3 regions of the Synechococcus sp. 60AY4M2 genome follow, and region 3 is predicted to be linked to each of the others. Evidence: riboswitches for the same ligand, from Rfam matches in the RefSeq annotation. Region 3 holds a riboswitch; each other region holds the start of a gene.

What was found. Region 3 has a riboswitch for cobalamin ahead of SYN60AY4M2_RS01900 (TonB-dependent receptor). Riboswitches for the same ligand answer to the same signal wherever they lie in the genome.
Region 1: linked by a shared signal. The riboswitch ahead of SYN60AY4M2_RS02665 (TonB-dependent receptor) and the one ahead of SYN60AY4M2_RS01900 (TonB-dependent receptor) in region 3 are both predicted to bind cobalamin.
Region 2: linked by a shared signal. The riboswitch ahead of SYN60AY4M2_RS10275 (sirohydrochlorin chelatase) and the one ahead of SYN60AY4M2_RS01900 (TonB-dependent receptor) in region 3 are both predicted to bind cobalamin.

What each region holds. Positions count from the first base shown of each region.
Region 1 covers NZ_AUMZ01000001.1:604,519-608,733, forward strand. The annotation lists gene SYN60AY4M2_RS02660 (DUF1565 domain-containing protein) at 110-1,900, shown strand; cobalamin riboswitch at 1,992-2,133, shown strand; gene SYN60AY4M2_RS02665 (TonB-dependent receptor) at 2,173-4,116, shown strand; gene SYN60AY4M2_RS02670 (DUF1636 domain-containing protein) at 4,214-4,215, shown strand, end outside.
Region 2 covers NZ_AUMZ01000001.1:2,334,746-2,338,960, forward strand. The annotation lists gene SYN60AY4M2_RS10260 (L-threonylcarbamoyladenylate synthase) at 1-70, shown strand, start outside; gene SYN60AY4M2_RS10265 (PAP/fibrillin family protein) at 126-755, shown strand; gene SYN60AY4M2_RS10270 (hypothetical protein) at 752-1,660, opposite strand; gene SYN60AY4M2_RS10275 (sirohydrochlorin chelatase) at 1,772-2,800, opposite strand; cobalamin riboswitch at 2,830-2,966, opposite strand; gene SYN60AY4M2_RS10280 (heavy metal translocating P-type ATPase) at 3,095-4,215, opposite strand, start outside.
Region 3 covers NZ_AUMZ01000001.1:445,282-449,496, forward strand. The annotation lists gene leuS (leucine--tRNA ligase) at 1-1,319, shown strand, start outside; gene SYN60AY4M2_RS01895 (formylmethanofuran dehydrogenase subunit E family protein) at 1,414-1,977, shown strand; cobalamin riboswitch at 2,059-2,200, shown strand; gene SYN60AY4M2_RS01900 (TonB-dependent receptor) at 2,245-4,191, shown strand.

The DNA.
Region 1 (4,215 bases), 160 kb from region 3:
GTCCGTATTTGGAGTTGGGGAAGAGGGCAGGATCCTGCCTGTCAGGTTTGGTAGGATAGCCTCGACCCTCCTTCTTTCTCTGGCCCAGCCTGGTGTGGGGATGACTCCTATGATCTCTTCCTTATCGTTCATCCGTCTGCAGAAATCCGGCGAACACCAATTTACAGCAGTCCTGCCTGACTTGCGGTTGCAGCGTCACGGCTCCGCGACGCTGACGCGACTGGCCACCTCTTTGCTGTTGAGCACCAGCTTACTGCTGGCGGCAGGAAGGGATCCCAGTTGGGCGCAAACTTCCCTGGACACCGGCCTTTTGGAGAAGCAGGCCCTGCCCCAAGCGCCGCCGCTGCCGGACGACCGCCCCGCCATTTTTGTGGATGCCGCCAATGGCAGCGATACCCAAGGGGATGGATCCCGCAACAACCCCTTCAAGACCATCACCCATGCCATCAGCCGGGCGCCAGCCGGCAGCATCATCCAGCTTCTGCCGGGGGTGTACAGCGCAGAAAGCGGCGAAGTCTTCCCCATCCGCCTCAAGGCCGGCCTTATCTTGCGCGGGGACGAGTCCACCTTGGGAGAGGGCTACCTGATCGATGGCGGCGGCACCTACATGAGCCCGACCTTGGCCCGGCAAAACGTTGCCCTGCTGGCAGAGACCGGCTCAGAGGTGCGGGGGGTTACCCTGCGCAACCAGGGTCGGCGCGGCTACGCCCTCTGGGTAGAATCGGCTTCCCCGCGCATTCTCAACAACAGCTTTGTGGGCAGCATCCACGACGGCATTTTCATCGCCGGCGCCTCCAACCCCTGGATAGAAGGCAACCGCTTCTACAAAAACGGGGCCAACGGCATCTCCGTCTTGGGCACCTCCCAGCCCACCATTGTCAACAACCTCTTCCAAGAGACCGGCTTTGGCCTCACCATCGACCAGCGCTCGGCGCCGATTGTGCGCAACAACCGCATCCTGCAAAACCGCACCGGCATTGTGGTCGGCGGCAGCGCCCGTCCCATCCTGCGCAACAATCTCATTGCCCGCAACCTGGAGACTGGCCTGACAGCTATCACCACCGCCCAGCCAGATTTGGGCACGGCTTCGGATCCCGGCAACAACATCTTTGAGGGGAACGGCCAGTACGACATCCACAACGCCACCCGCGGCCTGCGCCTCAACGCCAATGGCAACCAACTGGCCGGCAAAACCAAAGGGGAGCTGGATCTGGCCGGCCAGACCACGGTGGCTGCGCTGCCCAGCAACGCCCCGCCACCCATTGCGGCAGGCGGCTTGACGCTGCCCACAACTCCGCAGGCCGAGCCTCCGGCTCCCAGCAGGGATCCCCAGCCGGCGGCGGCCTCTCCCACCTTGCCGGTGGTGACGGTGCCCCAATCGACTGCCCCCGTTCCCCCTCCTGCAGCGGGATCGGGAGGGCGCATTTTGCCCAGTGCCCCCCCTCAGCCGGCAGGCGCTCAACCCCAGGAGTTTGTTGCCGTCCCCTTCACCCCCGATGGCTCCACCACGCCTGCCCAACCGGTTGAGCCTGCTCCTGCCACTCCCGTCCGCCAGCAATCTGTGGCTCCTCTCACGGATATTACTACCCTCCTGCCACCCCCGGCTCGCCGACAAGCGGGCAGCAGCCCAACAACCCCCCCTGTTCCCGTTGCCGCGGCTCCAGAACCGGCGGTAGCCCCAGCAGAGTCGGCCACCCGCTTTCGTGTGCTGGTGACCCCCAAGGGCAGCGACGATTTGCAGCGGCTGCGGCAGCTCGTCCCCGAAGCGGTGGAGACCGTGTTCAACGGCAGGAGGGTGCTGCAGGCCGGCCTCTACGACAGCCGCAGCCAGGCCCAGTCAGTCTTGGATCGGCTGTTGGACGCCGGCTTTGACGCGGTGGCGGAGATGATCTTCCGTTGACCTCACTGCCCAGGGATCCCCCCCGGCAGGATAGGAACTCCCCAGCAGGGAATGTATGATGCCTAGCACGGCTTTTTCCAGAGCAATGGGGAGGAAAGCCGTGCCGTCAGGTTGTCCTGGGGATCAGCCAGGGCAAGCAATGGGGAAAGTCCGGTGCAAATCCGGCGCTGTGCCGCAACTGTGATGGGCTGAGGCCCTCAGTCAGGATGCCCGCCTGCGGCTTTGGCTCAAAGCTTAGCCCTTCCGCGTCGCACGGAAGCAGGAGCAACCGGATGAAAGTAACTGTATGTCTCAGCCTTGGGCTGGGGATCTTGAGTTTGGGGATCCCGGCCTGGGGGCAGGCAATCTTGGATACCGGCCTCAGCGCCGAGATTTTGAATCAACCCGTCACCACCCCGTTTCGCCGTCCCGGCCTGCTGCGAGAGTCTTCCCGCCCAGTCTACGTCATCACCCGCCAGCAGATGCGCCAGCAAGGGGCAAGGACGGTGCAGGAAGCCCTGCGCTACTTGCCCGGGATCCTCAGCAATGGCACAGCGGGAACTCAGTTGGGAGCTCTTAGCTCTCAATTCATGCGAGGGGCGCGAACGGCGCAGGTATTGGTGCTCTTGGATGGCCGCCCTCTCAACGATCTGGGTTTTTTCGGGGGGTTTGACCTCTCCCAAATCACCACCGATGTCGTCGAGCGAATTGAAGTCTCCCCCGGCGGCGGCTCTACCCTGTACGGCTCAGACGCCGTTGGCGGCGTGATCAACATCGTCACGGTGGAGCCGCAGCCAGAAACGGAGACGGTGCTGGAAGCGGCGGTCGGCAGCTACGGTCTCAATGAGCAAGGGATCCAAAGTCGCGGCCAAGCCCAGGATCTGGGCTGGGTGCTCAGCTATCGCCGTCTGCAAAGTAACAACGACTTTCCCTTTGCCATTGAGCGGCTGGGCAAGTCAGGCAGGCGGGAAAACTCGGCGGTGGAGTACCACAACTTGCAGGCCAAGCTCACCTGGCAACTGGCCGAAGATCAAGTCCTAACAGCCAACGCCCTCTACCTCAACAAAGCCTTTCGCGTGCCCGGCAGTGTAGAGTTTCCCTCTCCCGACGCAGAGCAAAACACCAACGATCTGCTGCTGGATCTCAGTTGGCTGTGGACTCAGGAAACAGGATCCCTGCAGGCAAGAGTCTTTTTGGACGATCTCAACTACCGCTTCAGCGCTCCGCAAAGCCAGGGATCCCGCGACGTCATCTTGCGCAATGGCTGGGGATCCCAGCTTCAATATGCTTGGCAGGCCGGCGAAAACCTAGAGGGAGTTTTGGGGGCAGATTATCGCTCTATCTCAGCCCGCAATACGACTTTTTCTTTTGCCAGGGGTTCTGCCAATATCAACTACGACGATACGGTTAACCAGGGGGCCCTGTTTGCCCGCCTGGACTACAGCCCGGATCCCCAGTTCCACCTCGACCTGGGCATCCGTCAGGACTTCAGCAGTTTGGCCAACGGCTCGGCCACCTCGCCGGCTGTGGGGATCCGGTGGGCAGTTGCCGAGGGAACTACCTTGAGGGCCAGCTACGCCGGCAGCTTTCGCACCCCCTTGATCTCGGAATTGTTCTTTCGGCTGCGCGGCTTTTTTGAAGTGGATGGCAACCCCAATCTCCGCCCAGAGCGAGGGGAGAGCTTGGACATCGGCCTGGATCAAACCTTGGGAGATTTTGGCCTGCTGCGCTTAACTTTTGCCCACAACCGCATCCGCGATGGCATCACCTTTGTCAGCCTTGGGCCGCGCCGGGGAACCTATGAAAATATCGGGCTGGTCGAATATACCGGCCTGGAAGCGGCTTTAGATTTGCGTTTGGGGGAAAACTGGACGCTTTTTGCCAACTATACCCTCAATGATCCCATCATCCGCGCTGCCCTTAACCCGGCCACAGTTGGCAAAGAGCTAGCCTTTGTAGGAGCCGATAGCTTCAATCTAGGCCTAAGCTACCGCCACGAGCAGGGCTGGTACGGCTCGATTTTGGTCCATCACATTGGGAGCTTTTTTACCAACAATGCCAATACGGAATCCCTGCCAGGCTACACCACCGTGGCTCTGCGCGGCGGGATCCCGTTGGCTGAGGCCCTGAGCCTAGAGTTGGGGATCGACAACCTGCTGGATGAGCAGTATGAAGTTTTCCCCGGCTATCCCGGAGTTGGCCGCACGCTGAGGGTGAACTTGCGGGGGCAATTTTAGCGATATCCCAGGCTGTTTTTAACTCTCCGGCTGACCACTTTTAGCGAGAACTTTCCAAGTTGATTGTCTGCTTTACGGTTTAGTTTGGATGCAACTTAT
Region 2 (4,215 bases), 1.9 Mb from region 3:
CGGCTTGGGGTACGAGCAGGTGGCGGATCTAATAAATCTAAATCTGAAGCCGGTGGAAGCGGAGGGTTGAGGGCAGAGGGATCCCGTGTTCTCTAGAATAGGGCCGGTGCCTGTGGAGTGTGCCCATGCCTGAGTCTTTGGCTGAGCAAAAGCTGGCCCTGTTGCGCCTGCTGGAGGGGGCTGACCGAGGCCGGAAGGTTTCCCCTGACCAGAAAGCCCAGATCTTGTCTCACATTGCTGCTTTGGAGGCGCTCAACCCCACCCCCAGGCCAACCTCTGTTCCTGAACAGTTGGAGGGGAACTGGCTTACCCTATTTACCACCAGCACAGACCTGCTGCGGCTGGCCCAGTTGCCCCTTCTGACCACCGGCGAGATCTACCAGTGCATTCGGGCCAAAGCTGGGCGGGTCTTTAACGTGGCGGAGATCCAGGGATCCGGCTGGCTGCAGGCTTGGCTGCCCCGGGGAGTTGTGGCGGTGGCGGCCCGCTTCTACCCAGAGTCGGAATGCCGGGTCAGGGTCATTTTCGAGCGCTTGGTGCTCGGATCCCAGGCCTTGATGAGCTACGAGATCGAGAGTTTTCTCTATCTGCTCGAGCGGGATCCCAAACGGATCCCGGCGGTGCAGATCGACGTTCGCCGCCGCGAGCCAAGGGGTTGGCTGGATATCACCTATTTGGATGAGGACCTGCGGATTGGGCGTGGCAGCGAAGGGAGTGTGTTTGTCCTGCAGCGGGTGAGCCGAGGCTGCGGCTAGCCGGAGGTGCCAGAGAGTTCGGCGGCGGCAATTTCAGAAGCAGTCGTCTTGGGAGTTAGGGTAGAGCCTATCTCCCAGAGGGTCTGCAGGGCGCGGTAGGACTCCCGCAAAGTCCGCAACTCCTGTTGGGATTGCTCCAGTTGCCGGGCCCATTCCTCCTGTTGGGAGCGCAGCTTTTGGTTTTCGGATTTTGTGCGCTGCAGGAGGCGCTTAAGTTTTTGCTGCTGCTGCTGGAGTTGGGCCCGCTCGGCTTCCGACTGCTGCAGTTGGATCCCTTGCCGTTCCAGCTCTATTTTTAGGGTGGTAACTTGCGATTGAAGTTGGCGGAGCCTGTGGCGCAGTTCCCGCTCTGGTGTGGGTTTGGCCGGTTTGGAGTTTGGGGAAGAGGGCGGGGGTGATGTTTGGAGATTTTGCAAGTGCCGTTGCAACCGTTGGGCTTGGGCCTGCAGAACTCGGCACCGCTGCTGCTCGCTGCGCAGTTGCGCTTGGGGGCGTTCGCAGGTTTGGATTTCGGCTTTCACCTGCTGCTTGGTGCGGTCGAGGATCTTTTGGTGGCGAAGCTGGGTTTGGCGGATCTCCTCAGCCACTTGCAGAGGACGCGGATCCACTTCGGGTTGCCGCGGCCTACCACCGTGATCGGCAGGATCGAAGGGAGACACAGCCGCCAACAGCGATTCTCGAAAGTCAGGCCAGGAATGCGACTGCAGACCCATCTGAACCAGCCGCCAAACCCCGTAGGAGGCCCCAATTGCAGCCAGGAGCCCAGGGATCCCGGCCAAGGACAGGGAAACCTTGGGCAGGGTCGGCAGGATCTGATCCAGCAGGCCCACCACCAACGCGAAGACAAAGATCCCGCTCCCCGCGGCAGCGGCACCTGAGACCCAAGAGGAGCGGGAGAACATCATCGTTTCTGTTTTTTCGCTAGCAGAACCACCGGAGCAGGAGAACCAGAGGTCAGGTTCACAGATCGCCTGCCTGCATCTCAGTTTATCCCGCCGGCAGCCTCTGTTTCTCGCTTAGGGCACTTGCCAAGCCCGCTGGTGGTAGCTCTGCAATTCGGCCCAGGGATCCGCTGCTGCTGCGGGGGTATGGCCGTGGTTGTGGTGATGGTGAGAGTGATGGTGATGGGATCCGTGCCCATGGGAGTCATGGTCATGGTGATGAGTATGCCCCGCTCCCAGCTCTGCGCTCACCGCCAGGCGAAACTTGCAGAGGTGGCAGTTCATCAGGGTTTGGCCCTGGAGAGCTTCCTGCTCCAGTTGCTGCAGGCTGTGCAGCACCGCGTCCACAAGGCCCAATTCCGGCAGCATCAGCCAGTCGATCTCGGGGTATTGGCGTCGCCGTTCTTGCACCGCCGCCTCGATTTTTTTCACCAGCACCCCTGTAAAGAGAAAATAGGGCAGCACAACCACCCGGCGCGGCTGCCAAGAGAGGGCCCGCTCCAGACCCACCGGCAGGCGGGGATGGGTGATGCCGATAAAGCAGGTTTCCACGGCAGCAAACCCGGATCCTTCCCAAAGCAGCCGGGCCAGCTTACAGGCTTCGGCGTTGGCTTCGGGATCGCTGGAGCCGCGACCGACAAACAGCAACACCGTTTCCGCCCCTGGGATCTGCTGCGGCTGGGCAGCCAGCAGAGTGGCCAATCGCTCCCGCAACAGTTGCAAGATCTCGACCCGGATCCCCAGCGGCCCGCCGTAGTGGATGCGCAACTGCGGGTGGAGGGCCTGCAGACGATCCAGCTCCACCGTCACGTCGAACTTGTTGTGGCGCGCCCCAAAAAGCAGCAGCGGCAGGGCCACGATCTCCTGCCACCCTTGGGCCAAGCATTGTTCCACCCCCTGGGCAATACTGGGCTGGGCTAGCTCCAAAAAGCAGGGGATCACCGGCCGATGGGGGGTGAGGGATTGATAAACTTGGGCCAGCTCCAGAAAGGCTTGCTGCCCTTCAGGGTCACGGGATCCGTGGCCGATGAGCAACAGGGGCAGGGGGACAACAGGAGACTGCCCAACCGCAAGCGGAGGGGAAACACTGAGGGTATTCAACACAAAAAACTCCGTTCCTTGTGAATCGCAAGGGGTACAGGACAACGGCAGGTGGGTGTTCTGGCTGAGGGAGGGATCCCATCACAGTTGCGTCACAGTGGCGGACTTGCACCGCGCTTTCCCCAGTCTGCCTGAGCCTTTTAGGTTAGCTTGCCGCTTGTCGTTCACCAAGCCCCCTGGGGGGGATGTCCTTGTCTGCCAGAAGATAGCCCTGAGGCATGAGCGGTACGGCAGACTCATGCTCAAAGGGCAGCAAAACTGTTGCCGCGCTAATCCCCCTTGCCCCTGGGAGAGGGCCTAACGCCGGCCCGCTGGTCTGGGGGGCTGAAAGTGTCGCAGGCGCAGGGCATTGGCGACCACCGAAACGGAACTCAGGGCCATGGCTGCCCCCGCCAGCATAGGGTTGAGCAACCAGCCTGTAAAGGGATAGAGCGCCCCAGCGGCAATCGGGATCCCCAGCGTATTGTAGATAAAGGCGAAGAAGAGGTTCTGGCGGATGTTGTTGAGGGTGGCCCGGCTGAGTTGAATGGCTGTGGCGACTCCCCGCAGATCCCCCGACATGAGGGTAATATCGCTGGCGGCCATCGCCACATCCGTACCTGTGCCAATGGCGATCCCCACATCGGCTTCTGCCAGAGCCGGAGCATCGTTAATGCCATCTCCCACCATCGCCACCCGGTGTCGAGGTTGTCTGAAGCTGCGAATGTAAGCTGCCTTCTGATCGGGGCGGACTTGGGCAATTACCCGCTGAATGCCTGCCTGCCGGGCAATCGCTTGGGCCGTAGTGGGGTTATCCCCGGTTAGCAGGATCACCTCTAGACCCATCTGTTGCAGCTGTTGCACTGCCTCAGGAGAGGTGGGTTTGAGCGGATCGGCAATGGCCAACAGCCCCACCAGACTCTGGGATTGCGCTACGCCGATCACCGTTTTGCCCTGGCTTTCCCAATTCTGAACCCGCTCTGACCAAGAGGGATCCCAAGGGATCCCCATCTCCTGTAGCCAGCTCAGCCGACCGATGCGGATCCACTGGTCTTCCACCCAGGCTTCTGCCCCACTGCCTATCCTTGCCTGAAAATGCTGGGCAGGAGGGATGGCAATTTTTTCCGCTTCGGCTTTCTGCACCACCGCCTGGGCCAAAGGATGTTCCGAGTGCCGCTCCACCGCCGCTGCCAGGCGCAACACCGTCAGGGGAGAGGAGCCGTGGGCCCAAATATCGGTGACGGTAGGGCGACCTTCGGTCAGGGTGCCAGTTTTGTCCAAGACCACCGTGCGCAAGTGGTGGGCCAATTCCAGGCTGTCGGCACTTTTCACCAGGATCCCCAATTCTGCCCCTCGTCCCGTGGCCACCAGGATCGAGGTGGGGGTTGCCAACCCCAGCGCACAAGGGCAGGCGATGATCAGCACCCCAATCGTGTTCA
Region 3 (4,215 bases):
GGGATTGGCTCATCTCGCGACAGCGCTACTGGGGCTGCCCCATTCCCATCATCCACTGCCCCCACTGCGGCATTGTGCCGGTGCCGGAGGAGGATCTGCCGGTGCTGTTGCCCGAGGATGTGGAGCTGACGGGGCGAGGGGGATCCCCCTTGGCCCAGTTGGAGGACTGGGTAAAGGTGAAGTGCCCCGCCTGTGGTGCCGACGCCCGCCGCGAGACGGACACGATGGACACCTTTATCTGCTCCTCGTGGTATTTCCTGCGCTTTAGCGATCCCCGCAACGACCGCGAGATCTTCCGCAAGGATCTGGTCAACGCCTGGCTGCCGGTGGATCAGTACGTGGGCGGCATCGAGCACGCTATCTTGCACCTGCTCTACGCCCGCTTTTTCACCAAAGTGCTGCGGGATCTGGGGTTGCTGAATTTCGATGAGCCCTTCTCCCGCCTGCTCACCCAGGGGATGGTGCAGGCGCGCACCTACTACAACCCCAACAAGTCCGGCAAGGATCGCTGGATCCCCACAGCGCTGGTTAAGGATCCCAACGATCCGCGGGATCCCGAAACCGGCGAGCCTCTGCAAGTTATCTACGCTACGATGTCCAAATCCAAGGGCAACGGCGTGGATCCGGAAGAGGTGCTGGCCAACTACGGGGCAGACACGGCCCGCATGTTCATCCTCTTCAAGGCGCCGCCGGAAAAGGACTTGGAATGGGACGATGCCGACGTGGAAGGGCAGTTTCGCTTTCTCAACCGCGTCTGGCGACAGGTGTACGACTTTGTCAGTCGCGGTGGCGGGACGGCGTCCTTGCAGGCCAAGGTCGAGGCGGGATCCCTGACCAAGGCGGAAAGAGATCTGCGCCGTGCCGTCCACACGGCCATCAAGGAAGTCAGTGAGGATCTGGAGGAGTACCAGTTCAACACTGCCATTGCCGAGCTGATGAAGCTGAGCAATGCCCTAGCCGAGGCGGGGATCCCGGACTCGCCCGTCTACGCCGAAGGGATCCGCACCCTGGTCTTGCTCCTGGCGCCCTTTGCCCCCCACATTGCCGAAGAGCTGTGGCAGGCCCTGGGCGGTACCGACTCGGTGCATCGCCAGTCTTGGCCCAGCTACGACCCGGCGGCGCTGGTGGCCGATACGGTAACGATTGTGGTGCAGGTCAACGGCAAGCTGCGCGGCTCCTTTGAAGCCCCTGCCGATGTCACGCCGGAGGAGCAGGAGCGGCTGGCTCTGCAGTCGGAAGCGGCCCAGAAGTATCTCCAAGGGGCGACGCCGAAGAAGGTCGTCGTGGTGCCGAAGAAGCTGGTCAACGTGGTTGTCTAGCTCTCCGTTTGCTCAGATAACCTCCCCCCCTGCATAGGCAAGACCCAGGAGCAGGGCTTAGGATACTGCCTTGGGGTTTAGTTCTTGTCTGCCTATGCGCAAGCGATGGGTTCTCAAGCCGCAGCAGCTTCCTCTGCTGTGGATGGCCATTCAGCTAGCGGTCGGGATCCCTGCCCTGGCCCACCCCAGCAGCTCTGCCAATCCTCCGGCTGCCCTTGAGGCTGCCACCCAGCGAGTTACCGAAATCCACGGCGGTGCTGGCCCCTGGGCGGTGGTGGGTTATCGCATGGGGATGCGGGCTCTCAAGGAGCTGGGCTTGGCAAGTCCCCTCCCCCCCACCTCCCCAAGTCGCTTTGTGGTGGAAGTCATTCACGAGTCGCCGCTCCAGATTCCCTTTGCCTGCATCGTGGATGGGTTGCACGCCGCCACTGGAGCCAGCTTGGGCAAGCTGAACTTAAAGCTGGTGGAGGTGGACTCCCTGGACAAAATGCGCAGTGTTGTCATCCATCGAGAAACTGGCAAGCGAGTGGAGTTTCAAGTCTTGCCTGGGTTTATTGCTAAGTACCGAGAGCTGCCCCCAGAACGGCTCATGGCAGCGGGGCAAGAAGTTCTTCAAATGGCCGACGAGGCTCTTTTCCGTCTCACGATTAGACCCTAGCGCCGATCCCCCCCAGCAGGATGGGAACTCCAGGGCGGGAGAGATATGATGCCTAGCACGGCTTTTTCCAGAAGGACTAAGGAGAAAGCTGTGCCGCTAGGTTGCTCTGGGGATCAGCCAGGGCAAGCAATGGGGAAAGTCCGGTGCAAATCCGGCGCTGTGCCGCAACTGTGATGGGCAAAAGCCCTCAGTCAGGATGCCCGCCTGCGGCTTCAGCTCAGGGCTCAGCTCAGAGCCCTTCCGCGTTGCACGGAGCAAGGAGCTGACATGAAAAAGACAGTTCTAGGTCTCAGCCTTGGGCTGGGAAGTTGGGTTTTGGGGATCCCAGCCTGGGCGCAAGCAGTCTTGGATACCGGCCTCAGCGCCGAGATTTTGAATCAACCCGTCACCACCCCGTTTCGCCGTCCTGGCCTCTTGCGAGAGTCTTCCCGCCCCGTCTATGTCATCACCCGCCAGCAGATGCGCGAGCAAGGGGCAAGAACCGTGCAGGAAGCCCTGCGCTATCTGCCCGGCATCCTCAGCGATGGCACAGCCGGCACCCAGTTGGGGGCTCTCAGCTCTCAGTTCATGCGAGGGGCGCGAACGGCCCAGGTGCTGGTGCTGTTGGATGGCCGCCCCCTCAACGATCTGGGTTTTTTCGGGGGGTTTGACCTCTCGCAAATCACCACCGATGTCGTCGAGCGAATTGAAGTCTCCCCCGGCGGCGGCTCTACCCTGTACGGCTCAGACGCTGTTGGCGGCGTCATCAACATCGTCACGGTGGAGCCCCAGCCAGAAACGGAGACAGTGGTGGAAGCGGCGGTCGGCAGCTATGGCCTCAATGAGCAAGGGATCCAAAGCCGCGGCCAAGGGCAGGAGCTGGGCTGGGTGCTCAGCTACCGTCGCCTGCAGAGCAACAACGACTTTCCCTTTACCATCCGACGGCTGGGCAAGTCGGGCAGGCGGGAAAACTCAGCGGTGGAGTACCACAACTTGCAGGCCAAGCTCACCTGGCAACTGGCCGAAGACCAAGTCCTAACGGCCAACGCCCTCTACCTCAACAAAACCTTCCGCGTGCCCGGTAGCGTAGACTTTCCTTCTCCCGATGCCGAGCAAACCACCAACGACCTGCTGCTGGATCTCAGGTGGCTGTGGACTCAGGAGACAGGATCCCTGCAAGCTCGACTCTTTTTGGACGATCTCAACTACCGCTTCAGCGCCCCGCAAAGCCAGGGATCCCGCGACCTCATCCTGCGCGATAGCTGGGGATCCCAGCTCCAGTATGCTTGGAAAGCCGGCGAAAACCTAGAAGGAGTCCTGGGGGCAGATTATCGCTCCATCTCAGCCCGCAATACAACTTTTTCGTTTGCCAGGGGTTCTACCAATGTCAACTACGACGATACGGTTAACCAGGGAGCCCTGTTTGCCCGCCTGGATTACAGCCCAGATCCCCGTTTCCACCTCGACTTCGGCATCCGCCAGGACTTCAGCAGTTTGGCCAGCGGCTCGGCTACCTCGCCTGCTCTAGGGATCCGCTGGGCTTTGGCGGAAGGCACCACCTTGAGGGCCAGCTATGCCGGCAGCTTTCGCACTCCCTTGATCTCGGAATTGTTCTTCCGGCTGCGCGGCTTTTTTGAAGTGGATGGCAACCCCAATCTCCGCCCAGAGCGAGGGGAAAGCTTTGACATTGGCTTAGATCAAGCCTTGGGAGATTTTGGCCTGCTGCGCTTGACTTTTGCCCACAACCGCATCCGCGATGGCATCACCTTTGTCAGCCTTGGGCCGCGCCGAGGAACCTATGAAAATATTGGGCTGGTTGAATATACCGGCCTGGAGGCAGCCTTAGATGTGCGGCTAGGGGAAAACTGGACGCTTTTTGCCAACTACACCCTCAATGATCCCATCATTCGCGCCGCCCTTGACCCAGCTACAGTTGGCAAGCAGCTAGCCTTTGTGGGAGCCGATAGCCTGAACTTAGGCCTGACCTACCGTCACGAGCAAGGCTGGTACAGCTCAATTTTAGTCCATCACATTGGGAGCTTTTTTACCAACAACACCAACACGGAATCCCTACCAGGCTACACCACCGTAGCTTGGCGAGGAGGGATCCCGTTGACTGAGGACCTAAGCCTAGAGATGGGGATCGACAACCTGCTGGATGAGCAGTATGAAGTCTTCCCCGGCTATCCCGGCGTTGGTCGCACGTTGAGGGTGAACTTGCGGGGGCAATTTTAGCAACATCTCAGGTTGTTTTTGAAT